DNA from 4 places in the Shewanella sp. MM_2022_3 genome. Region 4 is predicted to be linked to each of the others. Evidence: predicted binding sites of a transcription regulator. Region 4 holds the regulator's gene; each other region holds the start of a gene.
What was found. Region 4 encodes sigma-54, which starts transcription at its own class of promoters, with help from an activator protein. Its sites were predicted from a motif close to GTTGGCACGNNNNTNGNNT; they were not measured.

Region 1 (7,716 bases), on a different contig from region 4:
ACCAAAGGCTTGCATCGATCTGGCTTGCGCCATATCCGACTTAAATCCATCGGTATTTGCGTTGGCTAAGTTGTTGGCACGCAACGCCAACTCATTCATATTTTGCTTAGCGCCGCTCATGGAGATATAAAGGAATTTGTCCACAGACTGCTCCGTCAAAGTTTCAACCTGACAATAGCAAAGCAAGCATCATGCCAATAAAATAAGCAGCTAGTTAACTGATAAATTAGGAGATTTTAATAAACGAATGAATGCACAACAGAAAGAGGCTAAGTGTTGCCGCTTGCGGCAACACTTAGCAGAGACAAGATTAACTTAACGAATTTGCAGAACAGTTTGTTGCAGAGTGTTATTCACTTCCAGCGTACGTGAGTTGGCTTGGAAGTTACGTTGTGCCGAAATCAAATCCACCAGCTCAGTCGTTAAGTCAATGTTAGATTGCTCTAACGCTGAAGAACTGAGACTACCAAACGTACCACTGTTAGGCTCACCAGCCAGCGCAGGACCTGACGATAAACTGGCTTTCCACGAGGTATTACCCACTTGTGTCAACCCTTGTTCGTTTGCAAAGCGAACTAAAGCAACGCGGGCTAATGGCACTGTTGAACCATTGGAGTAACTGGCAGTGATCAAACCATCTTCACCAATTTCGACATTGGTTAAACGCCCTACTGTGGTACCGTCCTGTGACAATTCAGTGGCGGCAAAGGGAGCTGAATATTGGGTTGGTGCATTAAATTTAATCGTCACGGCTTGAGTACCATCAGCACCAGGGCCTAACACACCAGCGCCGCCAACCCCTAGCGCTTCGGTGGCGACGACTGCCGGATCACTCCCAGTATACACACCGACGGAATTAAACTTCAGAACCGATCCCTTCCAGCCGCCAGCCGTTTGAGCTGTGCCAGAAGCATCGGGAGTGCCATCACCATTGGTGTCAGTCTGATATGTACCAGCAGGGCCAGAAATATCAACTTGTTTACCATCAATGGCATAGTATGCAACCCAGTTGTTTTCACCATTATATGAGCCATTATTTGGCTTGACGAAATAGGTCGTCATGATATGTGGCTCACCCAGAGAGTCATAAATCGTCATGGATGTCACACTGTTATAGGTTTTGGAGTCTAAAGGATCAAAAGCAGCAGGGTCGAGTGAACCTTCTTTTGCATTTAAATTCATCTGCAAAGTCACGTTTTCAGTTTGAACAGGGCTACCTGCAGTATCAGGAATTTGTACTGGCTTAGCTGTCGTTAAACTGACAGAGGTAGAGTTACCATCTTTGTCAACTGGAAAGGTCTGCAAAAAATTCCCAGCAGAGTCAACCATATAATTATTTTTGTCGACTTTGAAAGCACCTGCCCGAGTAAACTGATGATCCAAGGTACCTATCTCGGACGCAGTTACAAAAAAGCCACCGCCTTTAATCGCTAAATCTAACGAGTTATTCGTCAGTTGCAAACTACCTTGGTGGAATTGCTGCGCCACTTGGCTCGTAGCCACACCGCCACCCACAGCGGTTTTTGAGTTTGAGAAAATTGAATTAGCGTAAACATCCGCAAATTCAGCACGCGACTCTTTAAAGCCAATGGTGTTAGCATTCGCGATATTGTTCGCAGTAGTGTTCAAATCTTTCTGCGCAGCAGAAATGCCACTCAATGCAATGTTAAACGACATAATTCACCTCTACATTTGCTCAATTCAATGATGGACAAGTGTGATGTCCATTTACAATCTTGATAACGATTAAACTTCACTAATCGCAAGTACATCCGACAGTTTAAAGGCCATTCCACCCTTGAGATTCAAAATGGCGCCAGTCGCTGCAGTACCTAAAGAAACACTGGTCACATGCGCATAGGTCGATACAGCTAACGCTTGTGATTTATCATTCACCAAACCCGATGCTTTAATCGAGTAATTACCTGCAGCAACGGGTTCTCCTTTATCATTCAAACCATCCCACTTGACATCAGTGTTACCACCCTTACTACCATCAACAGTAAATGTTCTAACGACTTGCCCCTTATCATCTTCGATTCGAACATTAATGACGGGAATTTTCTCTGAAGTACTGATCACACCATTTAAGCCTGGGCTTTCTGCAGAGATATAACCCGTATCAGTCGGTAACAGCACTTTTCGCCCAACTAATCCCGATGCTTGCAAAGCTTGGCTTGATGTCATCACACTGTTTAAATTAACAATTTGATCATTTAACTTAGAAATGCCATCGACAGTAGAAAAAGATGCCATCTGTGCAATCATCTGGTCGTTATCAACGGGCTTGAAGGGATCCTGCATCGATAACTGCTGGCTGAGTAATGAGAAAAAATCCTCTTGAGTGAGCTGCTGACTCTTAGCCTCTGGAACAGCAGAACTATTCGGCAAACGTAATCCATCCAAAAATGGGTTACCTGTCGAGCTAGTCGAGGTTTTCGTGGTATTGGTTGATACCGTATTCGATTGAGTGTTTGTTTGAGTCAGCTGCGATGAGGTTTGACTCAGTTGGTTAATGAGGCTCACAACGTACCTCCTAAATAACGCATATTATTTACCCATCCCAAGTGTTTGTTGCAGCATAGATTTTGCCGCCTCAGCCACTTGAACATTCATCTGATATGAGCGAGAAGCTGAAATCATGTCAGCCATTTCTTCCATGACATTGACATTTGGTTTGTAAATAAAGCCATCAGCATCCGCCATCGGATGATCCGGCGAATACTCTTTTAATAGGGGCTTATCACTCTCGACTATGCCTTTCACCGTGACACCTTGGGAAGCTTGTTGCTGACTTTGCGCCTTGGCCATTTCGGCTTCGAAAATAGGATGACGAGAACGGTAAGTTTTATCTACACTGCTGGAGACTGAATCTGCGTTAGCAATGTTACTCGCGGTAGTATTTAGCCGCAGAGACTGGGCTGACATGCCAGACCCCGCAACATCGAAGATATTAAATAAACTCATGATTAATCCCCTCTCAGCGCTTTTTTCATACCGCTAAATTTACTGTCTAAAAAACCCAGAGACATTTGATATTCGAGAGCATTTTGCATAAATGCTGATTGCTCTTGTTGAACGTCGACAGTATTGCCATCCCCAGTATCGGGTTGATTCGGCACTCGAAATTTAACGTACTGCCCGGTTAGCTGCGCTAGCCCAAAATGCTGCTCATCAGCGGTCATATCTAAGCTATTACGCTGTTGTTGCTGGGTTTTAGCAACATTTAAGGCGGCAGAAAAATCGACGTCACGGGCTTTATAATGTGGCGTATCAGCATTTGCGATATTGCTTGAAATCACTTCAGCCCGCTCAGCACGGATCCCCAACGTGAATTGGTGAACACCCAGTGCCTTATCAAAATTAATCGCCATAAAATTGCCTCCATCGTGTCACTCACGGGAACAAAGCAATTCATGTGCCAATACTTTTATGGGAGGTAATAAAGTTTGTGAGGGATATAGCAGATAAAAAAATTACCGAACTATGCCGGTAATTATCAATTAAAATCAAACCCTTAAGTTTTCTTTTGGTAATAAATGCCAGGGTTACAACGAACCATATCAAATTCATCAGTAAGGCCAGCAATGGATTCGGATGCGCCTAAAAAGAGGATACCTTTGGGATTTAACGCGGCAGCAAATTGCCGCAAAATTTTTGCTTTTGCCTCAGGGGCAAAATAGATCAACACATTTCGGCAAAAAATAATGTCAAACTTACCCAACAAAGTGTAACTCTCGAGCAAGTTATGAGCTCGGAAATTGACGAGACGTTTAACGTTATCCTTTATGCGCATGTTGCCAGAAGGCAAAGCATCAAAAAACTGCCGCTTACGTTCTTCAGACAATCCACGTGCTAACGCTAAACTATCATACTCAGCATTTTTACATCGCTCCAACATAGAAGGAGAAAGATCCGTTGCTTGAATCGAGGCACCACCAGGCAGCGCCCCTGGTTTTTTTTGCTGGTACTCTAATATGGTCATTGCTAAAGAATATGGCTCTTGACCCGACGAGCAAGCTGCAGACCATATCTTTAAAGGTCTACCTAACTTACTGTATTCTGGTAATAGCACATTATTAAGCAATTCAAATGGATAACGATCACGAAACCATAAGGTTTCATTAGTGGTCATGGCATCAATAACTTCAGCTCGTAAAGCTCGTTCCGTGGGTTTCATCGAATGCTTTACCACATCGGATAACGAAGGAAGGTTATATTTGCCCATCAATGGCGCGAGACGACTACGTACGAGGTATTGTTTATTTTCACCTAGCACGATGCCGCTATGTTGTTCTAAGAACAACCTAAATTGATTATATTCTGCTTCAGCGAGTGATTTATCAGGCACATTCACGTCCTAGATCCTATAGCAAGCACCAAAATAAGTGCACAACAATCATGTAATAAGGGCTAGATTATAGCGTAAAGCTCAACTAGGCACTAACCCACACTCTCACTACAAACTTAAATGCTTGTTCACTGCCGCAGCTAATTCGTCAGGGTTAAATTTTGCGATAAAGTCATTGGCACCAACCTTTTGTACCATGGCTTGGTTAAAGACACCGCTTAATGAGGTGTGCAGTACCACCTTGATATTTTTAAGCTTAGGATCATCACGGATCTCAGCCGTTAAGGTATAACCATCCATTTCGGGCATCTCAATATCGGAGATAATGAGTGGAATTTCATCGGCAACGTTATTCATTTCACTTGCAATGGCCTTGAGCTTATCAAGTGCCTCACGACCATCTTTTGCCGTGTCAATTTGTAAATTTAACGACTCTAACGACCGAATAATTTGCTTGCGTGCCACCGCAGAATCATCAATCACCATAATATGGTAATGCTGACTTCTATCGAGAGTAAGTTGCTCATTAACCTCTTCACTAATGGCCGTTTTGACAGGTGAGATTTCATCTAAAATCTTTTCAACATCCAAGATTTCAACCAATTCACCTTCAATCTCGGTAACCGCGGTTAAATAGGAATAACGCCCAGCACCTTGCGGTGGCGGCATAATGGCTTCCCAGTTCATGTTGATAATACGTTCAACAGAACTAACCAAGAACCCCTGCACACTACGGTTATATTCCGAAATGATTATAAAGCAATTTTCAGTGCTCGCTAACGGACGCCCCCCCGTTGCCGCACTCAGATCGATAACAGAAATAGTTGTGCCGCGAATATGGGCAACTCCTTTGACGTAAGGATTGAGTTTAGGCAATGTCGTTAATGGCGGGCATTGCAAAACCTCTTTCACTTTAAATACGTTTATCCCAAACCGTTGACGACCATTTAACTTAAATAGCAATAGTTCTAGCCGGTTTTGACCTACGAGTTGGGTTCGTTTGTTGACTGAATCAAGAATACTCGACATAACTCTGCCTTGTTGTTCTGTTTATGTACGGCCCTAAAACTCGTTTGAGTATAGGCATATTAATTGCTTACGTCTTGTTATCGAAAAACATAGTTGAAACTAAGTCAAACTTCTGACACCAAAAATCTAAGAAAGAAGCATTGAACAGTTTCACGCTTGATAAAAGTATAGGTGTATTCTGGCGTTACAAGCTAGTCTCTTCATTATGAAAGTAAATTTAGTCTATTTTTTGAGTATTTTCGCACTTTTTCTATCCACGGCAGCTAAGGCTGAACCCGTGATACCTAGCGTATCGGCGATATCCGAATTAGCTAAAGCCCTTATTAATGAAAAGATTGCTGTACCTGCAAATGCGAAAGTCGACATTAATCCACAAACGGTCGATAACCGAATGCTGCCAGCACAGTGCACATCACCAATAAGGGTCGAATTAGCTTCAGAACGCGAAATTAGCCGTAATAACACAATAAAAGTCAGTTGTGATACCCCCGATCTCGCCTACCCTTGGCAGATTTTTATGTCTGTTAGAGTAGACATTCTTTTTCCTGTTGTGGTCGCAACCGAAACCTTAGCGCCAGGTGAATTAATCAGTCCTTCACAGGTCGAGATCCGCTATGTTGACCAAAATAGTTTGCGTGGTATGCAATTTAGCGATACTAATCAGCTTACAGGCGTGAGAGTTAAACGCCGAGTCGCGAAAAATTATCCTATTTTTGCGAACAACCTTTGCTTTGTCTGTAAAAATGACACAGTGTCGATTTATGTGCGTTCAAATAACTTCGTACTAAAAACTGTGGGAGAGGCGCTGCAAGATGGTAATATCGGCGACCAAATTCGAATCAAAAATAGCAGTTCTAACAAAGAGCTAGATGCCATAATTACAGCGATTGGCGAAGTAGAAGTTAGAATGTAAAATAAGCTAAAGCTTTTCGATAAGCTGCCGATACCCCAGTTAAGAAATCCGTATACATGACGCTGGAGCCTAAAATGGCAATTGATATTAGCAAATTTAACGCCGGAGCGGCCGCACAAGTCCGTTCAAACAGCACTAAACAAAGCAGCGAAAGCGAGAAAACCTCTCAGGTAGCGGCTAAATCAACTCAACTAAAAGGTGACTCTGTTGTCATTACGGCTCAAGCTCAACAGTTACAAGGAGCTCAAACCAAAATGGCCAGTCTACCTGAAGTCGACCAAAAGAAGGTGGCCGAAATAAAACAAGCCATTGCCGAAGGTCGTTATAAAATTGATCCCGAAAAGTTGGCTGCGAATATTGCCAGCTTCGAAGCAGAATTAAATGAGCTTAATAAAGAGTAACTATGACAGAAATAGCTAAACTGGTAGATCAACAACACGCCCATTTGGCTGTTCTTAAACAAATTATTCTTAAGGAAAAAGGCGCTTTGGTTGACCAAAACGCCGATTTGCTTTTGTCCCTTGCTGAGCAAAAATCAACATGTCTACAAGCCCTTAAAGCAAATGATGACTTGCTGGCTAGTCACAGCGATAAAGCCTTACTCACAGAGCAAGTTGAGCTATCCGATAAAATGGCAGTGGTTAAAGAGGCTCTAGCAGAATGCAAAGATCTCAACGCACAAAATGCTAGTTTGATCGAGATGAATCTTGCAAGCCTAAACCGCTTTGCTCAAGCCTTGCAGGCGAGCCGAAATGCCACCACGCTGACGTATAACGATAAAGGTAAAACCTCAACAATCTCAAGCTTAGGCAATGATCTAAAAGCGTAAGGTGTTATAAGTACAAACGGATTTCAAACAAAAACCGCGCTTAGTAAGCGCGGTTTTTGTTTATCGATTATCCGTACCCAAACCATCTCATGCTTGTCTTCTGGCGGATAGGAGATGACACCTTAAAAGTAAGTGACTTCTTTAATTCTCTGTGGCCGACTCTGCTGCTGATAGATTTGCCATACCTTAGAAAAATCAAGTTCTAACTCAGTAACGTAATGCTCACCTGCGGGATAACTTTTAACTACTCTTGCGCCGCGGATCACCCCAGTGACTGAAGCTTTAACATTATCATCGGTTAGCATCCAATCACTGACACTGCTGTTAGCGGTGATCTTTTGGCCGTATACTTGTTCAGCTAGCTCACGGTAAGCCACAATTTTAGATGCTTGCATCGCCATCAACATTCTTTGAGATTGCTCTTTCGCTGGTTGAGTCGCTAACGGGGCATAACCAATGGCCGTTAGCTTAGGGAAGCTAGATGGAGGAACATCTTCCCACTGCACATACTTGTCTCTAGAGGCACAACTTGTCAGTAGAAGCGCCGCAATCACTAACAGATAGCGTTTCATTTTCCATCTCCTAATACACGCA
Region 2 (7,716 bases), on a different contig from region 4:
TTCGCGGATTGGCTCAATCATCGAATATGGCATCGTGATGTGGAAATCACCGCCACCACCATCCACTTCGATATGGAAGGAGTTAATGACAACGACTTCAGTTGGACTGACAATGTTAGCCATCGCTGGGTTAACTTCGGAGTCTAAATAATCAAACTCCACATCCATCACGGGTGCCCAAGCATCTTTATAATCTTCAAAGATAATTTTAAGTAATAACTGCACAATACGCCGTTCAGTGGGGGTAAATTCCCGCCCTTCAATCTTGGCGTGGAAACGGCCATCACCACCAAAAAAGTTATCCACCAAAATAAATACCAGTCGCGCTTCCATGGTAATCAGCGCAGTACCTTTTAGGGGGTGGAAACGTACCATGTTCAGACTGGTTGGGACGAATAGGGTATGTACGTACTCACCAAACTTGAGCATTTGCACGCCGTTGATCGACACTTCGGCCGCGCGACGCATCATGTTAAACATGCTGATCCGCAGGTGACGGGCAAAACGCTCATTAACAATTTCGAGCGTGGGCATACGACCACGCACAATCCGATCTTGGGAAGAAAAATCGTAGGAACGAGCCTCCTGCCCAGCGGCATCAAGCTCATCATCCTCTTCGACATCATCGACCCCGTGTAAGAGCGCATCAATTTCGTCTTGGCTTAATAAATCACTCACAGTATTGTCTTCGCCTCTTTAAGGTGCTGAAGATGAAAGGTTATTGCATGACAAAACCAGTAAAGAGCACTTTTTCAACCACTTTACGTCCCGTTACAGATTGCAACGTGTTTTGTACGCTCAACAGGGCTAATTGTCGTAATTCATCTTTACCCGCCTGTGTACTTAGCTTTTGCACATCGGCACCACTAAAAGTGGTTAGCAGCGCATCTTCAATCAATGGAATGTGCTTTTGGGTCAACACATCATCATCTTGACCTCTGACCATAAGTTGCACTTTGATTTCGACAAGCCGAGCGCGATCCGGTCCTGGAAGGTTAAATAAAAATGGGCGAGGCATCGGCACATAAGCTGCCAATGCCGGCTCAGCAGCCGGCGCTGCCGTTTCGGTTTTAGCACCTTCGGCCTCGACAGGAGCCTCTTCACTACTTCCAAGGAAAAACCAAAGCGCGCCACCAATTAATAGCGCAACAAAGACACCCACACCGATAAAAATAAATAGCTTCTTTTTACTTTTTGGTGCTTCAGTACTTTCAAGTTCTAGTGATTCTTCCTTGGCCATTTTCTGTTCTCTTTAATAGGCTAAATTTGGGAATGGGATTAAGGCTCAGTTTATAATCCACTTTGTTACTATAGGTTACCTGCTTAAGCGTAATAATCTATACCCGAATTTAAACTAGTTGCTTGATTTAAACCTAAATCGAGTTCTTCTGCCGAGAAATCATCCACATTTCCACCACTTGCACCGCCACTGTCTGCAAATCCTCCCTCACGGCGTTGTCCTTGGTCACCTTGAGAGACATGACTGTCAGCGAGCTGCATGCCTTGTTCTTGTAATAATTCACGTAAACGAGGAATCGCTTGCTCAACCACATCGCGGGTCTGTGTCTGAGCAACATGGAATTGCACTTGCGTCTGCTCACCATGAACTTGTATTTTCACTATCATGTGTCCAAGTTCGGGTGGATCTAGGCGAATTTCCGCCTGTTGAATACCTTGGCTAACCATAGTAACAAGCTGCTGTTTCATCACAGGAGAAAAGCGCTGGATCATTTCCTGCATCTGATTTTGGTTTTCAACGCCTTGACGTAAGGAAAGATGAACCTGTGGTATCTCTTGGCGTTGAATTTGCTGGTTAGCTAAAGAGTGTTGTATCGATACCGCTTTAAAATCAACAGGCTTAAATTCTGTAACAGATTCTTCATGGCCAGTATCGAGCGAAGATAAGGCGTTTTCTTGCCGCGAATCCAGTGTGACGGCTAACTTGGCATCTTTTAACAATAATCCTGCCGAAATTTCGGCGCGTGAAGGATTGTCGTCAATAGCATTAGGCTCAACCGAAACCGCACCTAAGGCATCAAGCTCTTTAGTCGTAGAGTTTAATATCACAGCATCAGCATCGGTAACTGACACATTAGCTGTATTGATTGACGGTGACTGTCCAACCGTTGGCGCAGTCGTTTTATCAATTGATGGGAGCGACAGATTTATCGACTTATTGCTTAGTTCAGCCTCTTTCGCCTCTAACTTGTTAGCTTCAGAGATAGATTCCCCTTCAATCGGTAAAATGGGGGGTTCTGGCGGTTTAACCCATTTTTCAGTTCGCATCTCTGCAAGCATTGATGCATCATCTATAAGCGTATCATCGGTCGAAGCGCCAGTCTTATCCACAGTTTCAGTATTCGCCGTTGCAATCAAACCTACTGTATTAATTGACTGATTTTGTTTATTTATAATATCTTCTGGAAGTGCAGATGCTCGTTCTTGTTGAAAAACAAATGTACCCGTTTGCTCTAAAACTTGTGCATCTAATGTGTCATTCGTTACGGTAACTTCATTTGACTGAGCAAATTTCGCTAGCTCATCTAAAAAAGTTGGCTTGATAGTCTCTTCCGTTGGTAAAGCGCCATCCTCTGTTGCAGGGGCTAAGATGCTAGCGGCATCTTCTGTCGTTAATTGAGCTTCAAGCGGCAAAGAGTCGCTCGGAGCGGCCGCTTTTTTCATCTCGTTTGCCATGCCTATTTGAGCAAAAATCAAGCTAATATCAGCTTCATCATCTGCACTAGTATCATCAATATCTGTTTTCTGTTTTGCCGATTTGGCAGAAACATCTGGAGAAACATTGGTGTTAGTCGAGGATGAGCTAATAGATGTCACTGAAGCCAAAGCGGCAGAAAAGTCTTCACTATTAGCATCTTGCCCCAACATTTTACTTGAGCCAGCACTATTTTTCGCATTAGATACTAATAGGATATTGTTCATTTGTTGCATAAAAGCTCCTAAACATCCGCCCAGAGGAAAAAGAGCGTGGGCAAACGTCAATTTATACGGCTTTGGCTATATCTGGCATAAACCAAGCAAATAAAATGCCAACAAATGGATATTAAAAATTCGAGTATTATTGACTGTCGGATTGGTTAATTACTTCTTACGACGGAAAAATTGCTGCGAAGCAAATTCATCCGTCATTTTTTGCTCTTTTTTGAGCTCAATGACTTGGCGCTTTTTCTCTTTATTTTCTAAAAGTAGTTCCACAGCCTTACGTTTTTTTTGTTTTTCTAGCCAGTGCTGCTGACGGTAGTGTTTCTGCTTTTCACCATCGGCTACAACACGATTTTGCTGAGCAATAGCCTCATCGATTTGCCGAATAAAACGATGGAATTGGTGGTAATGACTCGCACTAATCGCCTGCCCCTGCTGCGACTGCATCTGCTTCATATAATCCAAGCGATAGTTATTTAGCGCATCGAGCTGATTTTGGCGCTTTTGGCACTCAAGTTGTGCCGACTTTAGCAGTAGCGCAGCCTGTTCCTCGGCATCGAGGGCTAACTTTAATACGAGTAATAGGGGATCGGCATTCGCCATAACGGCCTCAATTATTTACATTGCGCAGCGAGTTGCCCGAGCATCATTTGACTATCAGCAAAACTAAAGGCATCACGCATGGTTTGCCGCAGAAAAGCGTTCATTGCAGGTTGTAGACGTATCGCATTATCAATACGAGGATCGCTCCCTTGTGCATAAGCGCCAATCGAAATCAGATCCTTATTCTGCTGATAAAGGGAATAGGTTTGCTTGACGCGGCGCATGGCCTCAAGATGTTCATTGGAAATTACCATAGGCGCCACACGGCTAATAGAAGCCTCAATATCAATGGCAGGATAGTGCCCAGAATCAGCAAGCGATCGTGACAGCACAATATGACCATCGAGGATCGCCCGAGAAGCATCGGCAATCGGGTCCTGTTGGTCATCGCCCTCGGTTAGTACAGTGTAAAATGCGGTGATAGAACCTTGTCCAGGCCCGCCATTACCCGCCCGTTCAACCAGACGCGGCAATTTAGCAAATACCGAAGGTGGATAACCTTTAGTCGCCGGCGGTTCACCGACTGCCAAGGCAATCTCACGCTGCGCTTGGGCGTAACGAGTCAGACTATCCATTAATAACAATACGTTATAGCCTAAATCACGAAAATATTCAGCGATACGAGTCGAGGTTTCACAGGCGCGAAGGCGCATCAGCGGTGAAGTATCGGCGGGTGCCGCCACCACAACAGAACGCGCTCTCCCCTTTTCACCTAGGATTTCTTCAATAAATTCTTTAACTTCGCGGCCACGCTCCCCAACGAGCCCCACCACAATAATGTCGGCCGTGGTACCTCGGGTCATCATACCTAACAGCACACTCTTACCCACACCTGAGCCCGCAAACAAGCCCATACGTTGTCCCTTGCCAACAGTTAACATGGCATTGATGGCGCGAACGCCCACATCGAGTGGTTCAGTGATCGCACGGCGAGAAAGTGGGTTGATGGCGTTACTATGTCTTGGCGCCTGCTGTTCGGTAGATAATGCGCCGAGGCCGTCTAACGGCACACCATTACCGTCGAGCACGCGCCCTAACAGGGATAAGCCCACATTCAGACCCGCCTGCTCTCCAAGGGGAACAACCCGCGCGCCAGGTAACACGCCACGCAGCTCTTCAATTGGCATGAGATATAATAATTCATCATCAAAACCAACGACTTCGGCAATTAACTCTCCAGCCATGGTCTCAATAGAACACAAACTACCGACGGGTGCTCGACAGCCACTTGCCTCTAAGGTTAAGCCGACAACGCGCACTAATTGCCCACAGGCAACGGCGCGAAATGGGGGCACTTTATTGATGCAATGATTCAGTTTATTCAGCAGTTGATGGCGGCGATTGTGCATCTTGCTCTCCATCAGCTTGCGGTTGTGTTAACAGTTCATTATCGTCCAGTGTCGATTTAGGGACGATTTTAGCGGCATTTTCGTCATCAAGTGCAGCTTGTCGCTGTTGTTGCTGTAACGCTAAGTGAGATTGCTGATTACGCAGTGATTCAAACACAGCATCAATCCGTGAGGAAAGGGTTAAATCGACCAACGAGCGTTGGCTACTGATAATACAATCCCCCACCGTTAAGCTAGGATCGGCCTCTAATTGCCACTGATTACGGTTCAATTGGGTACTAGAATATAAGGTTTCAACCAAGGCAACATCATCGGAATGCATGCGAATACTGACGCTTTGCTCCTTGATTGGCAGAGATTCGACCCCTAAACGTAGCGCCGACAGGATTTGTTCTGGATGAGTTTTAAGTTCATGACCAATCACAGATTTAGCCAGCGCCATAGTGAGTGTCATTAAGGAATGTTCAATATCGCCATCGAGTATTTGCAATGGCTTTTCAAATTGGCTTAACAGCCCTTCGAAGCGGCTGACTAATGCCTTGGCTTCAGCAAGCCCAGCCTCAAGCCCTTGCTCATGACCTTGGGCTAGGCCCTCGGTATGGCCTTGCTCTAAACCTTCAAGTCTGCCCTGCTCCAGTCCTTCGGCATAACCTTGTGTCTTACCTTCGTTAAAGCCTTCTTCTTCGGCTTGAGCGCGAATATCTTCAATTTCCGCCATGGTGGGTGGCGCAATGGTTTCGGCGGCCACCGCCTTCGGCGCTTGCTGCGGCGAATAACCAAAGAGGTTTGAAATACTCACCTCTTCGGTTTGGGTCACATCGGGCAATTGCCAATGGCTAAACTCAAGCTCAGCGTCGCTGCCCCCCCTGTGGGACAATTTATTGTCGCTATTGTCGCTCCGATTAGAGGAACTCATCGCCACCACCGCCGCCTAACATGATTTCACCACTGTCACTTAACCGACGTGCAATTGACAGAATTTCTTTTTGGGCGATTTCCACTTCGCTGATCCGAATTGGGCCCATGGCTTCTAAATCGTCACGCAGCAATTCGGCGGCCCGTTTAGACATATTGCCTAAAATCTTATCTTTGAGCTGATCGTCTGCGCCCTTCAGCGCCTTCATCAATACATCCTGCTGCACTTCACGCAGCAAGGTTTGAATACCACGATCGTCCACATCGATAAGGTTTTCAAATACAAACATTAAGTCTTGGATTTGCTGCGCCATTTCCTCGTCGGTTTCGCGCATGGTTTCCATCAACTGACTTTCAACACCCGTATCGAGGTAGTTCATAATGTTGGCCGCCGCCTTTAGGCCGCCCATCTTCGCTGCTTGCGCACCACCTTGGCCGGCGAATTGTTTCTCCATGATGTCGTTTAATTCTTGCAATGCTGCAGGTTGCACTTCTTCAAGATTGGCGATACGCATCATTAAGTCTAAGCGGGTATTCTCAGGGAACTGGCCGAAAATTTCTGCGGCTTGATCTGGCTCTAAATACGATAAAACAATGGTTTGGATCTGTGGATGTTCGTTTTGGATGATAGTCGCGACTTGGCGCGCATCCATCCATTTAAGGGAATCCAAACCTTTGGCGCCGCTGCCCATGATAATTTGTTCAATTAAATTACCAGCTTTGTCTTCACCTAGGGCCGCCGTTAACGCTTTACGGACGAACTCTTCGCTGTTGAAGCCAATAGAAGAATATTTTTGAATATCATCGAGAAACAGCTTATGCACTCCGATGACTTTTTCCTGACCAAAGTCTTCCATGGCCGCCATTGCCATACCCACTTTTTGCACTTGTTTAGGTTCTAAGTGCTTTAAAATAGAGGCGGCATCGGCTTCACTCAAACTTAACAGTAAAATCGCCGTTTTTTCGATGCCACTGAGATCCTTAATATTGAAACTTGAGGTTTCAGCGGCGTCTTTTGATTTATTCTCAGCCATTGTCTTGTAACCAGTTTTTCACGACTTGGGTTGAAAGCTCGGGCTCATTGGCCACAAGCGCACGGATAGCTTTAATCATATCATCATCTTTATGCAGATTAGGGATAAGAATTGAGCCATCGTCGGCATAACTATACTCTGCTTCTTTGGTATTGAGCATCCCTAAGGTGTCAGCAGCATATTGATCTTCGATCTCGGCGAGCTCATTACCTAATCTTGCATCGTCTGGCATGTTAACGCTATCAGGATAGATTAAGCGTTTGAGCATTGGGCGCACCACAGCAAGGATCAGCACTAAGATAACTAAGGCACCAATACCTAACTTTACTGCACGCCAGAACCAAGGCTGTTCCCAAAGCTCAGGCGCAGGTACATCTTCAACCAATTGATCCATAAAGGGAACAGTGACTACCTCTAAAACATCACCCCGCTGCGCGCTAAAGCCTACCGCGCCTTCTAATAAACGGCGGATATTCGTCAGCTCTTGTTCGGTACGGGCAACGCGTGCCACTTGGCCATTTTCACCCGCAGCGCCCGGTTTAAAGTCTACGGCTACAGACACACTGACGCGGCGCACTACGCCAATTTGCTGACGGGTATGGCTGATGGTGGTATCTAACTCAAAATTACGGGTCGCTTCGCGGTGCGAGTTACCTGCGGTAACACTTTCGGTAGCTTTATCAGCCTCCTGAGGAATATTAGATTCCATCGGAGGTTGGTTCGATAATGCGCCAGGGATCCCCCCACTCGAGCCACCAGTAGAGTTATTTTCAACCGTCATTTCACTGCGTAGTGACGGTAAATCTGGATTAAACCGTTTGGCCGTTTGTTCAACAGCGGTGAAATCCATACTCACATCCACTTGGGAGGTAAAA
Region 3 (7,716 bases), on a different contig from region 4:
TGCAGTTAATTTATTCATACTCACTTCCTTGGGTATTGCATTGTTAGGGCCAATCTAGCTTAGCTTAAATAAACTTTAGCTGAATATATGTCATTAACATCTGAGCATCAGTACGGCTTGCCATTGCTCGGCGGTAACGGGTTGAATACTTAGCCGTGAGCCTTTCGATACTAGGTACATATCAGCTAACTGCGGCAAGCTTTTAATTAAGCTGAGAGGAATGATTTCTTTGAATTGTTCCACAAAGCGAATATCGACCCTTAGCCATCTTGGGTTGCTAGGATCTGACTTAGGATCAAAATACTTTGATTCTGGATCAAAGGCCGTACTATCCGGGTAGGCGTTCGTTACCACTTCAGCAATGCCGACAATACCAGGTACTTTGCAGCTTGAATGATAGAAGAAGACCTGATCGCCTATTTGCATGGCATCGCGCATAAAGTTACGTGCTTGGTAGTTACGGATCCCAAACCAAGCTTCGGTTTGATTAGGCCTTGCTTTAAGATCTTCGATACTAAATTCGTCGGGTTCCGATTTCATAAGCCAGTAATTCATTTTGTGTCCTTTTACTGAAATAACAGTCTTATCGCGTTAATTCCTTGAGTTTATCTTAGTTTTTACTGACCTCCCAGTTAACTGTATTGATGGCTGCGTATTTTGAACCGTTAAGTCAGTGTTCAGTTAACACCGCTTACCCTGTCATCACTATCGAGTCTGGTATGACTGATGCTGCAATTGCAGCAATGCAATATCACAACTCAATACAAGCAAAGTTGACGAGTTTAGGTTAAGCCCAAGCGAATTTTTCAATCCCTGACTTATAAACAAGAGTAATGTTGAAATCAGTGAGGTGTGCTATGGAAGCTTCAACAATGACGACAGACTGTGGTTTATACACTAAATATCTTAAGGATTTCACCGCAGGTGATGCGAGTTTACACCGTGATCGCATGTTGGAATTTATTAGCGATTTAACCGCTCAGGGCTGGTTACTTGCTAATTTTACTTGGGATTATTGGTATAATAACAGTTACTTGGTGGATAAGCCCGCTTATATCCGTGATGCCAGTGTGGCCCAATGCCGCCTATTATTGACCGCAATGACACGTTTAGAGGTTTTTAGCCCAGGGGTGTTAGAGAATATGCGCCGCCAAGGAGTGCTACTGGCGATTATGGAGCGTCTGCAGTGTCTAGAGGGACCAACATCCAATAACCAGGATGCATTTATGAGCCGTTAATCGGGTTTTAGGGAAAGGGAGTGACCTTACTCTTTAGTCTAATACTGGATTTTTTACTTGTGACATGTTCCGTGGATTGGTTAGTTTTGACCACGCTAACCATAATAAAAAGCACGGAGGCCTTAATGTCTGCTTCAAAGACTCAAGCAACAAATCAACCCACTAGTCCACTTAAATATAGTGAGTTTCGGGGAGCTAACGCCCCAAAACTTGTTGAAAAAACCATAGGACAATACCTTAACGATATTGCTAACACCTATCCCGAACAGTTAGCCGTTGTCGTTAACCATCAAAATATTCGCTGGAATTACCGTCAATATCTTGCACAAATCGACGCGCTTGCAACAGGTTTACTCAAATTAGGCATAGGTCCAGGGGACCGCGTCGGTATTTGGTCACCCAATAATATTGAGTGGTGTTTAACCCAATTTGCTACTGCCAAAATTGGCGCCATCATGGTGTGTATTAACCCCGCTTACCGCCCTGAAGAATTACAATATGCCTTGACTAATGTGGGTTGTCGCGCGGTGATCTGCGCTGATAAATTCAAGTCCAGCAACTACTTGCAGATGCTCTACGAGCTTGCGCCTGAACTTAAGCAGTGCGCTGCGGGTCAATTGCAGGCTAAGGCATTACCAGAGTTGCAATTTGTGATCCGCATGGGAGCTGAAAAGTCTCCCGGCATGTTGAACTTCGATGACTTATTAGTCGAGGTGAGCGAAGATGATAAAGCAATGCTTGCGCGTATTGCCAATGAACTCACCCCCTATGATGCGATTAATATCCAATTTACCTCTGGCACAACGGGTAGCCCAAAGGGGGCGACCTTATCGCACCATAACATCTTGAATAACGGTTATTTAGTGGCCGAGGCAATGAGGTTTACCTGTGATGATAAGCTCTGTATCCCCGTACCTTTGTACCATTGTTTTGGTATGGTGCTAGGTAATCTCGTTTGCTTGGCTAAGGGCGCAGCAGCTATATTCCCGGGGGATTCTTTCGATCCTCTCACGACCTTAGAAGTGATTGAGCGTGAGCGCTGCACCGCACTGCACGGTGTTCCCACCATGTTTATTGCCGAGTTAGAACATCCTGAATTTAAACGTTTTGATCTCAGTTCGTTGCGTACGGGCGTGATGGCGGGGGCGACTTGTCCTGAAGAGGTTATGCGTCGTGTACAGCAGTTGATGTACATGCAGGAGGTGTTAATCGGCTATGGCCAAACCGAGTGCAGTCCGTTAAATCACATTACTGAAATCGATTCTCCAGTGGAGAAGCGTGTTCTCACCGTTGGTCGGGCGTTACCCCATACTGAAGTGAAAATTGTCAATGAGTTTGGCGAAGTGCTGCCAATTAATCAGCCCGGTGAAGTCTGTAGCCGAGGATATTGCATCATGCAATGTTATTGGAATGATCCTGAAAAAACCGCCGCCACAATTGACAGTGAAGGTTGGTTACATTCGGGCGATATTGGCCAAATGGATGAGCAAGGTTACGTGCAAATTGTGGGGCGGATTAAGGATATGATTATTCGCGGGGGCGAGAATATCTATCCCCGAGAAATTGAAGAAAAACTCTATACCCACAAAGATGTGCAGGATGCCGCGGTGTTTGGCGTCCACAGTGATAAATATGGTGAGGAAGTCTGTGCGTGGATTAAAGTCCGCTCAGGGGCGTCGATTACTGAGGAGGATATTCGTCATTTCCTTACCGAAAAGTTCGCCTATTTTAAAGTGCCACGTTATATCAAATTTGTGGACCAATACCCGATGACCGTTACGGGTAAAATCCAAAAATTTAAAATGCGCGAGCTGATGTATCAAGAGCTGTACGAAGATATTAATGCCTAAAAGGCATAAACTTTCAAACCGACCCAAGCCCGAACGCTTGGGTTTATTTTTATATGGCCATCTGTGCTTAAGGAAAACATTGTCGCATGACCATCAGGTTTTCCTTCAGTCTTCCCCTTGTCGTAAAGATGTCGTTTTTGGCGGCGATAGTTCTGCCTACTCCGAGCATTGCTGTCTTAGCGTGGTTCTACAAGGCTAAACAGATAACAAATATTCGCTGTACCTATAGGTATGGCTGATTATACTGAATAGAGTTAAACCGATGAGCTATTTGTTTTTTTAGCGATTAATAGATGAGTCTTTGATGGAGGCATTATGATCCGCTGGTGCCCACTGATGTTTAGTTGCCTATTAACCGTGGCAAATACGACATTTGCAGACACGCTGAAGCTAACGTCATTACTTTGGCCGCCGTATTCCGGCTATCAACTCCAGCACCAAGGCGCGAGTGTTGCGGTGGCTAAGGCGGCGTTTGAGCAAATGGAACAACAACTTATCGTGGATTTTTACCCTTGGAGCCGCGCGATTAAATTAGCCGTTATGCCGGGCTCTGACTACATTGGCTATTTTCCAGAATATTATTTTGAAACCGATAAGTTTATTTTTTCTAAACCGATTGGTATTGGCCCATTAGGTATTGTTGAGCCAAAATCCCGTCCCATTAGTTGGCATCATTTAGCCGATTTGAATCGTTATACTTTAGGTATTGTGCAGGATTATGTGAATACCGACTCGCTGGATGTAATGATTGCTTCAGGGAGTCAACCTGTTGAAGCGGCAACATCCGATGAGCAAAATATCAAAAAGGTGGCGGCTGGTCGTATTGACGGCGCTGTGATTGATATTAATGTGCTGCATTATCTACTTAAACAACCCCACCTTCAGCCGCTCGCAGATAAGTTACAGGTCAATCGACAACTGATTGCCAATAAACAACTTTATGTCGCGTTTCGTAATACAGAAGAGGGACGGCGTTGGCGGGATATTTTTGATCAAGGTTTAGCGAAGCTCGATATTGATAGCATTATGGGCGATTTGTTATTTAAGCAAGAAGCCTTAAGTCAGTAATGCTATTTTGCACATAACCAAAGCTGTGAGATGACAAGTTTTGTCATCATTTTGTCTAACACTGCGAGTAATCAGTTGTGGGCGGTATTTCGTTATCACTGCTCAGCATGTTTGTGTGTGCCAGTGAGTATCTTGTCGGGTGATCGCGATGGGTTAGTCAAGATCCAAACCAGCAGGGCATTGGTACAATATTTTAAGGTCGACTTAGTTGTGTTGGCCTATTGTGGTCATGACATCACCATAGATGCGCCAGCTAAACTGGCGCATTATCTCTTTGAAATCATCTGCTCACCGGAGCAGGATGCGGGTGAGCAGTTTGCTGATAGCGCTGATTTACTCAATGAATAAAGGGATTATTACGAAGCAGAATTAGTGCAATCGCTGCCGAACTATGCATCAGCACTACCCACAGATGCTGAGTGATATGCCTTACGCCTTGGCGATCATGGTTATTACGCTTTCGCTACTGTGGTTATTACGCTTTCGCTACTATGGTTTGCCCAATCGGCGTTAGGCTTAACAGCGCCAGCTTAAGATGTTGGATCCCGAAAGGGATACCGATAATCGTCACAAAGCAGGCAAGAGCATGGGCCAAATGACCAATAGCCAACCAAATCCCAAACAGTAAGAACCAAATGATATTGCCCATCATGCCAAAGGCGCCTGTTCCTAAATCTTCACGGCCAGTTAAATGACGGCGATTAATTTGTTCTTGTCCAAAGGGCCAGAAGGTCAATTCACCAATCACAAAGCAGGCGCGACCAAAGGGAATACCGATAATACTGATAAAACACAAAATCCCCGCAAGCCACCAGGCTAGGCCCATCACAAATCCACCAAGGACAAACCAAGCAATATTGAAAATTAACCGTAGTAATGACATTGAAAACTCCTTATCGAATCCAAAATCTGTGCGACAGAAACAACATCTACACTCGAAATTATTAATTGATGCTTAAATGTCATAAGCGAGAATTATGCCAAAAGTTTTTTCATTAATAATCAATGGTATATTATAGTTTATACCTCTACGGATTGTGAGTTAAGCTAATATTTCGTGAATTTCCTTAATTCTTAGGAAGAATTTAACCAAGCCCGCGTTACACTAAACACCTTATCTCCCCTTGAGTAAATAAATGCTAGCTAATAGTCCCGTCGAATCATTTTCTTTTGCAGGCAGAGAGATCTTTCTTAAAAGAGATGATTTATTACATCCTGCTTTTAGTGGTAATAAGGCGCGTAAGTTTGCCTATTTTCTAGATCATGATTTTGCTGGTGTGACTAAGGTAATTGGTCATGGCTCCGCGCAGGCTAATTCACTGTATTCGCTGTCGGCGCTCGCCAAACTCAAAGGCTGGCAGTGTGATTTTTATGTGGACCATATTGCTAGCCACGTACTGACTTTACCGACAGGGAACTATGCCGCAGCTATCGCCAATGGCACACAGGTTATTGATTTATCAAGCCTGATAGCAGTTAATCCTTTTCTGCAGCGTGAGTCTAAGTGGACTTGTCATGACTACATTGAGCATCAAGTTTTGGCTGCTGAGCCTGACGCTTTATTTATTCCGGAAGGCGGGCGCTGTCAGTATGCGGAGTATGGTGTCAGTCTGTTAGCCGTTGAAATTGAGACTTGGGCAATGCAACAGGGACTGACTGAACTGAAAGTGTTTTTACCTGCGGGAACGGGAACCACGGCATTATTTTTAAACCAATATTTTGTGCGTAAGCAAAGTCACATTCGAGTGCTTACCTGCGCGGTTGTCGGTGGCGATGAGTATTTAGCGCAGCAGTTTTATGAGTTAAATCCTAACGCTGCTGAGCATCCACAGATTTTGAATGTGGGGAAGAAATACCACTTTGGTAAACTCTATCCTGAGTTTTATGCCATGTGGCAGCGAATTTGCGCCTCAGGTATTCAATTTGAATTACTCTACGATCCCTTAGGTTTTATAGTGTTAGAAAAATATTTACCGCAGTGGAGCGCAAGCCCTGTGATGTATATCCATCAAGGTGGTTTGCTTGGAAATGAAACCATGTTGCCACGTTATCAGCGTAAATTTGGTAAAAGTCGTAAGACCCTATAGAGCAGATGATTTACTTAGTGACGCTAAGACATAATATGTTTGAAGCGACGTAATCTCTAAGTTAAGCTTACGACGTCAAACGATGGAAAATACTCATGACTGAAGCGGAATATCTCGCCAATTACGATCCTAAGGCTTTTAAGGCTCAGCTACTGACGGTTGATGCCGTATTATTTACCTATCATGATCAGCAACTTAAAGTACTCTTAGTACAACGCTCAAATCATCCCTTTTTAGGTTTTTGGGGATTACCCGGAGGGTTTATCGATGAGCATTCCGATCAATCCCTAGAGGAAGCGGCGTTACGCAAATTGCAGGAAAAAACGGCGGTAGTGCCACCTTATATTGAGCAGCTTTGCACTGTCGGTAATAGTCACCGCGATGTGAGAGGCTGGTCGGTGACCGTGTGTTATACCGCGTTGATGAGTTACCAAGCTTGCCAAATTCAGATTGATTCGGTGAGTGATGCTAAGTGGTGGCCATTAGAGGATGTGTTACAGATGACCTTAGCGTTTGATCATTTGCAGTTAATCAAGCAAGCTCGCGAACGTTTAACCCAGAAAGCCTTGTATTCTTTAGTGCCAGGATTTGCGCTGGCTGAACCTTTTACCTTGCCAGAGCTGCAACATGTGCATGAAGTCTTACTGGGTAAGCCTATCCAAGGGAAATCCTTCCGTCGACGGGTTGAGCAGGCCGATTTATTGATTGATACGGGCTTAAAACGTACTGAACGTGGCCGTCCAGCCAATTTATACCGTTTGAAGTCGGATACGGCATCTTATCGATTCTTAAGAAATTTAGAATGTTAGTCAAAGTGTTTGCCGCTTAAAGTGGTTACCCATAGCAATAATAGTGACAGATTATGCGGTACATACAGTTAGCTTGAGTTATCAGGGTTTATGTAGCCGTCGATGTTGTCGTAATACGTCCATTCTTTACTATCGATACCCATTTCCCCATTATCATAGCTAAATTGCATATAGTGTCTTAAGGACATTATATGCAATTTAGGTATATTCCTTAGCATTATCCGATAAAAAATAGTCTAAAAATCAACTTTACATAATAGTGTCTATAAGACACTATTGCTTGCAGACAACAAGATTGCTGTATATCACAGCGATCTTGCACAGACAGGAGGTGAATATGTCTCTAGGTATTCAAATGCATCAAGGCACAGTTAACTCACCACATCAGCAAGCTGATTTTTATCGACTTCCCGCCGCTAGCGATGAGGCTAATTACCGTTTATTTCAATTTGGTGCGGGGGAGAATCATGTTCAACTGCGGGTTCCTCCAGCGAAACGCGTCACACTCTTTTTCCGTTATCGTGGCGATCAATCCATCATGCAACTCTTATTGTTAACTGATGCATTACGCCGCAGCGGTGCAGAGCAGATCGATCTGTTACTGCCTTATATGCCAGGCGCCCGCCAAGATAGAGTCTGTAATGTGGGCGAGGCCTTATCGGTA
Region 4 (7,716 bases):
TCGCTGGCGGTTTTGCAGACTCATCGACTGTAATACTTGTTTATACACAGTATCTGGCAGGCTTCGCAGAATATAAGCCAGATCGTCCGTATCCATGCTGGCTGTAGCCTTGGCGACTCGCTCTGGACTCATGGTGCTGATCAGCGGGTCTTTTAACTCTTCGCTGAGTTCATCGAGAATATCCCCGAGCTGATCTTGATCGACGAGTTGCCATAACACCTGCCGAGCTTTGGGAGGTGACGATTCTAAAATCAATGCGATATCTGACGGCGCCATATTTTGTAGCATTTGCCTGACATGCACAAACATACCACTGTTGAGGGCTTGACTCAGTTGGTCGAGACGGTGTTCGGCTTGTAAACTGTCTGAGGCTTCTACAGGCATGTTTCCTCCATGGCGGCGGTGGATGGGTTGGCGTTTAGCTATTGAGGACTTAAGCCAAAGCGCAGCAGTACATTGTAATTTAGCGCACGGGAGGGCGTCGAGTCACAAATGTGTTTTACTGGTATAAGGTGCTGAAATCAAAACCAAACAGGATACTGAATACCGGCAGGGATCATCGAGATGATACCATTAGCAGGCTTCGTCAAACTTAGCGTCGATAAGGGCACAAATGGCATTAAGTGCAGGCTCGGCATCCGGGCCTTCGGCGATGAGGGTGATGGTTTTACCCATGCCCGTCTCGAGCATGAGTAGACCCAATACACTGGCGGCAGAGGCCTGTTTTTCACCTTGGATCAGCGTAATGCTGGCATCAAACTCAGAGGCCAATACCACGAGCTTTGTGGCGGCACGGGCATGTAAGCCGAGTTTATTGCAGATGGTGACTTGGCGCTCAAGTTTTGGCATGGCTCAACTCTCGATGGCGCGCATTGACTTTATGTTTGCCATTACTAAAACGTTTAGCTAGTTGCTCGGCTACATAGACTGAGCGGTGTTGGCCACCTGTGCAACCAATCGCAATCGTCAGATAGCTACGATTATTGCGCTCTAAATGCGGCAACCAGGTTTCGAGCAAATTCTCGATTTGCCAGATGAACTTATTCACCAGTGGCTGGCGATTTAAAAACTCCGCTACGGGTTCATCTAAACCGGTGAGAGGTCTAAGCTCCGGTTCCCAATGGGGATTTGGCAAAAAGCGCACATCAAACATAAAGTCAGCTTCGGTCGGCATACCATGCTTAAAACCGAAGGACTCGAAGTTGATCACCAGTTCCTTATCGACACTGCCAAGGAGTATTTGCCGCACTTGGTCGCTGAGTTCATAGATATTCAGATTAGAGGTATCTATATAGTGATCCATCTGCTGTGACAGCGGCTCGAGCAATTTGCCTTCAAGCTTGATGGCTTCTTGCAGTGACACTCGGCTCTTAGATAAGGGATGTAAGCGCCGCGTTTCACTGTAGCGTTTGAGCAACACTTTATCGCTGGAGTTTAAGAAGAAGCTGGTGAGTTCAGTGCCCGTAGGCAGGCTGGCAAGCTGTTTAACCAGCACTTTGTCTTGCTCTGGTAAATTGCGCACGTCAACACTGATAGCAACGAGATCGTTACTGCCTTTGAGCTGTTCAAGCAAACTGCCAATCAAAGGCAAAGGCAAATTATCGACACAATAGTAGCCGAGATCTTCAAGCACTCTAAGTGCGACCGATTTGCCTGAGCCTGAACGCCCTGACACTATGACCAGTTTCATCCAATGATTACCTGATAGAGTTCCGTTTCATCATGCGTCTTGCGCAATTGTTTTAATATTTGCTTGTCACTGAGCTTTTCAGCCATGCATGACAAGGTACTTAGGTGCTGCTGACATTGGTCGGCAGGCACGAGTAGTGCAAATAAAATATCGACGGGTTGTTTATCGATAGCATCAAAGGCTATCGGCTCCTCACATTTTATCAATATCGCTATGGGTTGTGTTATATCGGTTAATCGACCATGTGGAATGGCGATACCGTTACCTATACCTGTGCTACCCATCTTTTCGCGCGCCACGAGGCTTTCGAAGATCTCTTGAGATGAGAGGGTGGGGTACTGGGCAGCGGCTAAGTCGCTGATGAGTTCCAGTACCTTTTTCTTACTGCCCGGAGTGGCGCAGGTTGTGCACTCCGGCCGCAGTATGGTACGAAGTTCCATTGCTAGTGTTTTGTTAACTTCTCTTTGTGTTTAATAACCTGACGATCAAGTTTATCAATCAGGACGTCTATGGCAGCATACATATCTGCATGCTCTGAAGTCGCGAAGACTTCACCACCGGTGAGGTTGATTCTCGCTTCGGCAATCTGTTGCATTTTCTCAACATTGAGCACAACGTGCACATTATTGATCTGTTCGAAATGACGTTCAAGTTTTGAAAACTTTTCCTCAACATATGCCCGTAACGATTCAGTAATCTCGATATGGTGTCCACTTAGGTTTATTTGCATAGAAACGTCCTCCGATACTCACAATAGGCTATAAACTTTTACGCTGATTGGAAGGGGGAATAAGCATCGCTTCTCGGTACTTCGCAATGGTTCTGCGCGCAACGTTAATTCCCTGTTCTGCCAGAAGTTGAGCCATCTTGCTGTCGCTTAATGGTTTTTTCTGGTTTTCCGCTGCAACCAGTTTCTTAATGAAAGCTCTGATTGCTGTGGATGAGCACTCACCGCCATCATCCGTCCCGACGTGGCTTGAGAAGAAATATTTTAGTTCAAAAAGTCCTTTTGGGGTATGCATGTATTTTTGAGTCGTCACCCGTGAAATGGTGGACTCATGCATTTCTACCGCTTCGGCGATATCGTTTAGAACCATGGGTTTCATGGCTTCTTCGCCATATTCGAAGAAACCTTGTTGGTATTGCACTATGCAGTTTGCCACCTTGAGCAGTGTTTCGTTGCGGCTTTCAAGGCTTTTGATAAACCATTTGGCTTCCTGCAAATGACCACGAATAAATTGGCTATCTGCTTGATTTTTTGAACTACGAGCCATTGCTGCATATTGCTGATTGACGTTGATTTTTGGCATGCAGTCAGGGTTTAATTCGACCACCCAACGGCCGTTTTTCTTCGACACCGAAACATCGGGGATCACATATTCTTCATCGACAGGGGTGATGAGTAAACCGGGGCGAGGGTTCAAGGTTTGGATCAGCGCAATACTGTCCCTTAACTCGTCCTCTTTCAGTTTGGTCTTACGCATTAACAGCCTAAAGTCGCGGGCGGCGATCAGATCTAGATGATCTTTGATCAGCATGCGGGCATTTTCGATGTGAGGGGTATCAGGCGAAAAATGAGATAGCTGGATCAGTAAACATTCGCTTAAATCCCTTGCCGCGACACCAACGGGGTCGAAGTGTTGAATACGCTTGAGCACGGCTTCGACTTCGTCGAGTTCAATCTCGGGATTGCCCATGGCTTCGAGGATATCTTCAGTGCTTTGAGTGAGATAACCTTGATCGTCGATGGCATCAATAATCGCGGTGGCAATGGCTAAATCGGTTTCAGAGAAGGGCGTGAGGTTTTTTTGCCATTCTAAATGTTCGTACAACCCCTCGCTAGTTTCCCCTTGGAAGGGCATGTCATCTTCACGGCTGGCGCCAGAACCTGAGTTTGGCGATGCGGTAAAGACTTCATCCCAAGTGGTATCCATGGGTAACTCTTCGGGCAGAGATTCTTTGGTCAGCGACTCGGCAATGTCCACGGTGGAATTATCTTGTTCCTGTGGCTGGGCAGTCGTTTCGCTAAAGTCGGTATCGGCGATATCTTGCTTACGTTCGCTAGGCGCGTCAAATTGCTCCTCTTCCAGCTCGAGAAGAGGATTAGAGTCTAAGGCTTGCTGGATTTCTTGTTGCAGTTCCAATGACGACAGTTGCAGCAGGCGAATGGCCTGCTGAAGTTGTGGCGTCATGGTTAACTGTTGACCCAGTTTGAGCTGGAGTGACGCTTTCATGTTACCGCTGATCCCTAGGTTATTATTGTGAGTTTAGGTCGCTTGATATCATATGGATGGAGCCTAGCGCTCTCAAATTCAAGGCTTATTAGCTTTGTTTTAGTAACTATAGCCTGAATTGTTCACCTAAGTACACAGCCCTAACTTGCTGATTGTCTAAGATCTCTGCGGGTGTGCCCTCGGCAATAAGATTACCGTGACTCACAATGTAAGCATGTTCACAGACGTCTAAGGTCTCGCGCACATTGTGGTCAGTGATAAGTACTCCAAGGCCTCGGCTCTTAAGCTGCTCGATAATTTTCTTGATATCGATAACGGAGATCGGATCAACGCCCGCAAAGGGCTCATCAAGCAGAATAAACTTGGGGTTGGCCGCTAAGGCGCGGGCAATTTCGACGCGGCGACGTTCACCGCCCGATAAGGACATGCCTTGGCTGTCACGAATATGGGTGATATGGAACTCTTCTAGCAGTTGCTCTAGTGCTTCTTCGCGCTGGTCACTATTGAGCTCTTTACGGGTTTGCAGTACCGCCATGATGTTGTCGTGTACGGTTAATTTACGAAAGATACTCGCTTCCTGTGGTAGGTAACCAATACCTTTGCGGGCACGCAGATGCATAGGATCGGCGGTTAAATCATCATCGTCGATAAAGATATGGCCTTTATCGCTTTTAACTAAGCCCACGACCATGTAAAAGGTGGTGGTTTTGCCCGCGCCGTTAGGGCCGAGTAGGCCGACGACTTGACCCGTTTTGACCGTCAGGCTGACATCTTTGACAACCTGACGACTCTTATAACTCTTGGCGAGATTCTGTGCTTTTAAGGTGATTTGGGTCATTTAGAATCCTGTTTTTTCACAGGTTTATCTGTTGGTGTATTTTTGAGTTCTTCCTGATAATTATCAGGTTGAATAATGGTAATTACGCGATCATCACCATTGCCGCTACTTTCGGCGATCAGTTTTTGCTGAATAATATCGTAACGAATTAAATTGCCTGTAACTTGACTACCCGCTTGGTCTAGGGTCGCTGTACCAGTTAGGGTCAACGTCCGAGTGGCCATTTCATAGCGAATCTCTTTGGCGCTAGCAGATGCAGGGCGGCCATCATCCAGGATTTGGCTGTAGGTTGCTGGATTTCCTGTAGCCAGTAAGACTTTACTATTTTCGCCTTCGACAGAAAATGCACGGAGTTGATCCGCATGGATTTTAATTGAGCCTTGAACAACTTCAACGGGACCGAAGAAAATGATCTGATTGTTTTTAATGTCCGCAGTTTGACTGACGGCTTTAATTTTCACTTCTTGCTGTAAGTCACCGATCTTGGCGAAGGCATTCATGCTTGTCATTAGCATTAGGCTGGCAAGTAATATGTTATTTTGCTTCATAGGTTCCTACTACCTGACTGGTCAATTGCACTTCCTGCGCGTTAAGGTCGGCATAAAGGCCTTGCCCTTGAATATTAAAATCTTTCCCTGTGACGTAAATGATGCGGTCAGAGGTCATTATCATTGTGTTGAGATCGAGTTCTAAAAAACTGGTGGACAAGGTTTGTATCGGTTCACCAGGGCTGATGGCATCGATAATAACATTATTTTCTAATACAACCTTGCCAGTATCTTTGTTGAGTCGACCTTGATCGGCTTTGATCTGCCATTTTGCTTTACCTTGGTCGGGATACACAAGATAGACAGGCTGAATAAAGTCTGTTTGGTTTTTAAGCTCATAGTGTTCCATGTGCTTTGCCGTGACACGACTATTGACTTGTCCTTGCTCGTTAAACTCGATGCTGCGCAGATCTTCGATAATGTAGTCGGGTCTGTCTGTATCATTCAGGCTGCTATCGGTATCGCCACCGCGTTTTTGTTGGACCTGCCAATACAGCACGAGTGCAGTACCAAAAAAAGCAATAATGGCGAGGGTCACACGACTCATATGCTCATCCCATGGGCTGAGGTAAATTTGTTTTGACTCAGAAGTAACAGATCTGTCAGCTCTCTGAGCGCACCATGACCACCATTTAACTGGGTCACAAAATGGGCGTGTTGGCGCACATAGGGATGTCCATCGGCGACACAGACGGCAAGACCGACGACATTCATCACTGGCAGGTCGACAATATCATCACCGATATAGGCAACTTCTTCAGGTGTGACATTGTAGAGCGACAGCAGTTCTTCATAGGGGACAAATTTATTATCCACACCTTGATAAATATGGGTTACACCGAGGGCCGTCATGCGGTTTTCAACAATTTTAGACTGGCGGCCTGTTATCACGGCCAGATTAAAGCCACTGGTCAATAATGAACGCACGCCATAACCATCGCGGGTATGGAAGGCTTTGAGCTCCTCACCCGAGTTGCTTAAATAAATGCGGCCGTCAGAAAATACCCCATCCACATCGCAGATCAGCAGTTTAATTTTTTGCGCTCTTTGCCACACATCATCGCTGATCGGGCCGTAAAATCCTTGCTGTGGCATTAAATGACTCCCGCTTTAACCATATCGAGCATATTGAGCGCCCCGACAGGATGATTGTCTTTATCTATCACTATCAGGCCGTTGATATTTTTTGAGTCCATCACTTGCAGCGCCTGCGCTGCCAAGACGTTTTCAGTAATTGTGACACAGTTTCGCGTCATCACATCGGCGATAGGCGTGGTGCGTAGGTTGACTTGGGCATCGATAACGCGGCGTAGGTCGCCGTCGGTAAAAATACCCACGAGTTTGTTTTGTTCATCGATCACCGCCGTCATGCCTAGGCCCTTCTTGGAGATTTCATACAGGGCATCGGTGATGCAGATATCGTGTTTAACCAGTGGTAAATCATCGCCACTGTGCATGACATTACTGACTTTTAACAGTAGCTTACGCCCTAGGGCACCGCCTGGGTGAGACATGGCAAAGTCTTCCCGAGTAAAGCCTTTGGCTTGCAGCAGCGCAATGGCCATTGCATCACCCATTACTAAGGTTGCGGTGGTGCTCGAAGTTGGCGCAAGCCCGAGCGGACAGGCTTCTTCAGGCACTTCAATACATAAATGAATTTTGGCCAAACGTGCCATCGTGGACTCAGGTTTGCCCGTCATAGCAATCACGGGAATGGCTTTACGTTGGATAACGGGCATCAGCGCAAGGATTTCGCTCGATTCACCCGAGTTTGAAATGGCGAGGATAATATCATTATCAGAGAGTACGCCTAAGTCGCCATGGCTGGCTTCGCCTGGATGCACAAAGAAGGCAGGGGTGCCAGTGCTGGCGAGGGTAGCAGAGATTTTATTACCAATATGGCCAGATTTCCCCATCCCCATCACGATGACTTTGCCGGTGCAGTTGAGGATTAACTCGCAGGCTTGGGCGAATTCAACGGAATCGACATATTGATAAAGATTGTCGAGGGCCGATTTTTCAATATCGATGACTTTACAGCCCCACTGGCGCAATTGTGATTGGTCTACCATGTCTATCTCTCTTCTTGCATTGTCTTTGTCGCCCCGTCTGGGATTGGAATAGCACAATTTGGTACGCGATAAAGATGATAAAATTAACGGCTTGTTACTTTGAGTCGCATGCTATTGTTTAAGCTCTGCGCCTAGGCATTAGGGCAGAATATATCGTTTAGCCATTGAATGCCTTGAGCAATATCATCGTCTTTGGTATTTCCCTTTTGCCACCCGCAGTGAGTAAGGTAACTATGATGGCCAGTTTGATGCTTAATTGCAGAACTCAATAGCGTTTTTAAGTTAAGTTGTACTCACATTATCTTTGTATCAATTAGCTTATGTCTTGACCGTT

Region 1: a site for sigma-54 is predicted at 5,431-5,449, ahead of flgA (flagellar basal body P-ring formation chaperone FlgA). Genes of this name have one in related genera too.
Region 2: a site for sigma-54 is predicted at 3,034-3,052, ahead of MMG82_RS09715 (flagellar hook-length control protein FliK). Genes of this name have one in related genera too.
Region 3: a site for sigma-54 is predicted at 5,123-5,141, ahead of MMG82_RS12590 (YccF domain-containing protein). Genes of this name have one in related genera too.

The regions. Positions count from the first base shown of each region.
Region 1 is NZ_JAKZGV010000013.1:63,198-70,913, forward strand. It holds gene flgF (flagellar basal-body rod protein FlgF) at 1-144, opposite strand, end outside; gene flgE (flagellar hook protein FlgE) at 316-1,677, opposite strand; gene flgD (flagellar hook assembly protein FlgD) at 1,747-2,526, opposite strand; gene flgC (flagellar basal body rod protein FlgC) at 2,551-2,967, opposite strand; gene flgB (flagellar basal body rod protein FlgB) at 2,970-3,374, opposite strand; gene MMG82_RS09850 (protein-glutamate O-methyltransferase CheR) at 3,518-4,357, opposite strand; gene MMG82_RS09855 (chemotaxis protein CheV) at 4,460-5,380, opposite strand; gene flgA (flagellar basal body P-ring formation chaperone FlgA) at 5,586-6,293, shown strand; gene flgM (flagellar biosynthesis anti-sigma factor FlgM) at 6,368-6,694, shown strand; gene MMG82_RS09870 (flagellar protein FlgN) at 6,697-7,122, shown strand; gene MMG82_RS09875 (LPP20 family lipoprotein) at 7,245-7,694, opposite strand; gene MMG82_RS09880 (FlgO family outer membrane protein) at 7,691-7,716, opposite strand, start outside.
Region 2 is NZ_JAKZGV010000013.1:37,634-45,349, forward strand. It holds gene fliM (flagellar motor switch protein FliM) at 1-678, opposite strand, end outside; gene fliL (flagellar basal body-associated protein FliL) at 719-1,240, opposite strand; gene MMG82_RS09715 (flagellar hook-length control protein FliK) at 1,324-2,949, opposite strand; gene fliJ (flagellar export protein FliJ) at 3,100-3,543, opposite strand; gene fliI (flagellar protein export ATPase FliI) at 3,555-4,892, opposite strand; gene fliH (flagellar assembly protein FliH) at 4,861-5,808, opposite strand; gene fliG (flagellar motor switch protein FliG) at 5,795-6,841, opposite strand; gene fliF (flagellar basal-body MS-ring/collar protein FliF) at 6,834-7,716, opposite strand, start outside.
Region 3 is NZ_JAKZGV010000022.1:10,452-18,167, forward strand. It holds gene MMG82_RS12560 (hypothetical protein) at 1-18, opposite strand, end outside; gene MMG82_RS12565 (EVE domain-containing protein) at 94-555, opposite strand; gene MMG82_RS12570 (DUF6508 domain-containing protein) at 858-1,238, shown strand; gene MMG82_RS12575 (AMP-binding protein) at 1,364-3,088, shown strand; gene MMG82_RS12580 (transporter substrate-binding domain-containing protein) at 3,404-4,156, shown strand; partial or broken gene MMG82_RS12585 (alpha/beta hydrolase) at 4,229-4,579, shown strand; gene MMG82_RS12590 (YccF domain-containing protein) at 4,632-5,039, opposite strand; gene MMG82_RS12595 (pyridoxal-phosphate dependent enzyme) at 5,293-6,243, shown strand; gene MMG82_RS12600 (NUDIX domain-containing protein) at 6,339-7,052, shown strand; gene prs (ribose-phosphate diphosphokinase) at 7,390-7,716, shown strand, end outside.
Region 4 is NZ_JAKZGV010000001.1:28,486-36,201, reverse strand. It holds gene mgtE (magnesium transporter) at 1-384, opposite strand, end outside; gene MMG82_RS00205 (HPr family phosphocarrier protein) at 574-849, opposite strand; gene rapZ (RNase adapter RapZ) at 836-1,690, opposite strand; gene ptsN (PTS IIA-like nitrogen regulatory protein PtsN) at 1,687-2,130, opposite strand; gene hpf (ribosome hibernation promoting factor) at 2,133-2,420, opposite strand; gene MMG82_RS00185 (RNA polymerase factor sigma-54) at 2,449-3,924, opposite strand; gene lptB (LPS export ABC transporter ATP-binding protein) at 4,031-4,762, opposite strand; gene lptA (lipopolysaccharide transport periplasmic protein LptA) at 4,759-5,310, opposite strand; gene lptC (LPS export ABC transporter periplasmic protein LptC) at 5,297-5,857, opposite strand; gene kdsC (3-deoxy-manno-octulosonate-8-phosphatase KdsC) at 5,854-6,405, opposite strand; gene MMG82_RS00160 (KpsF/GutQ family sugar-phosphate isomerase) at 6,405-7,382, opposite strand.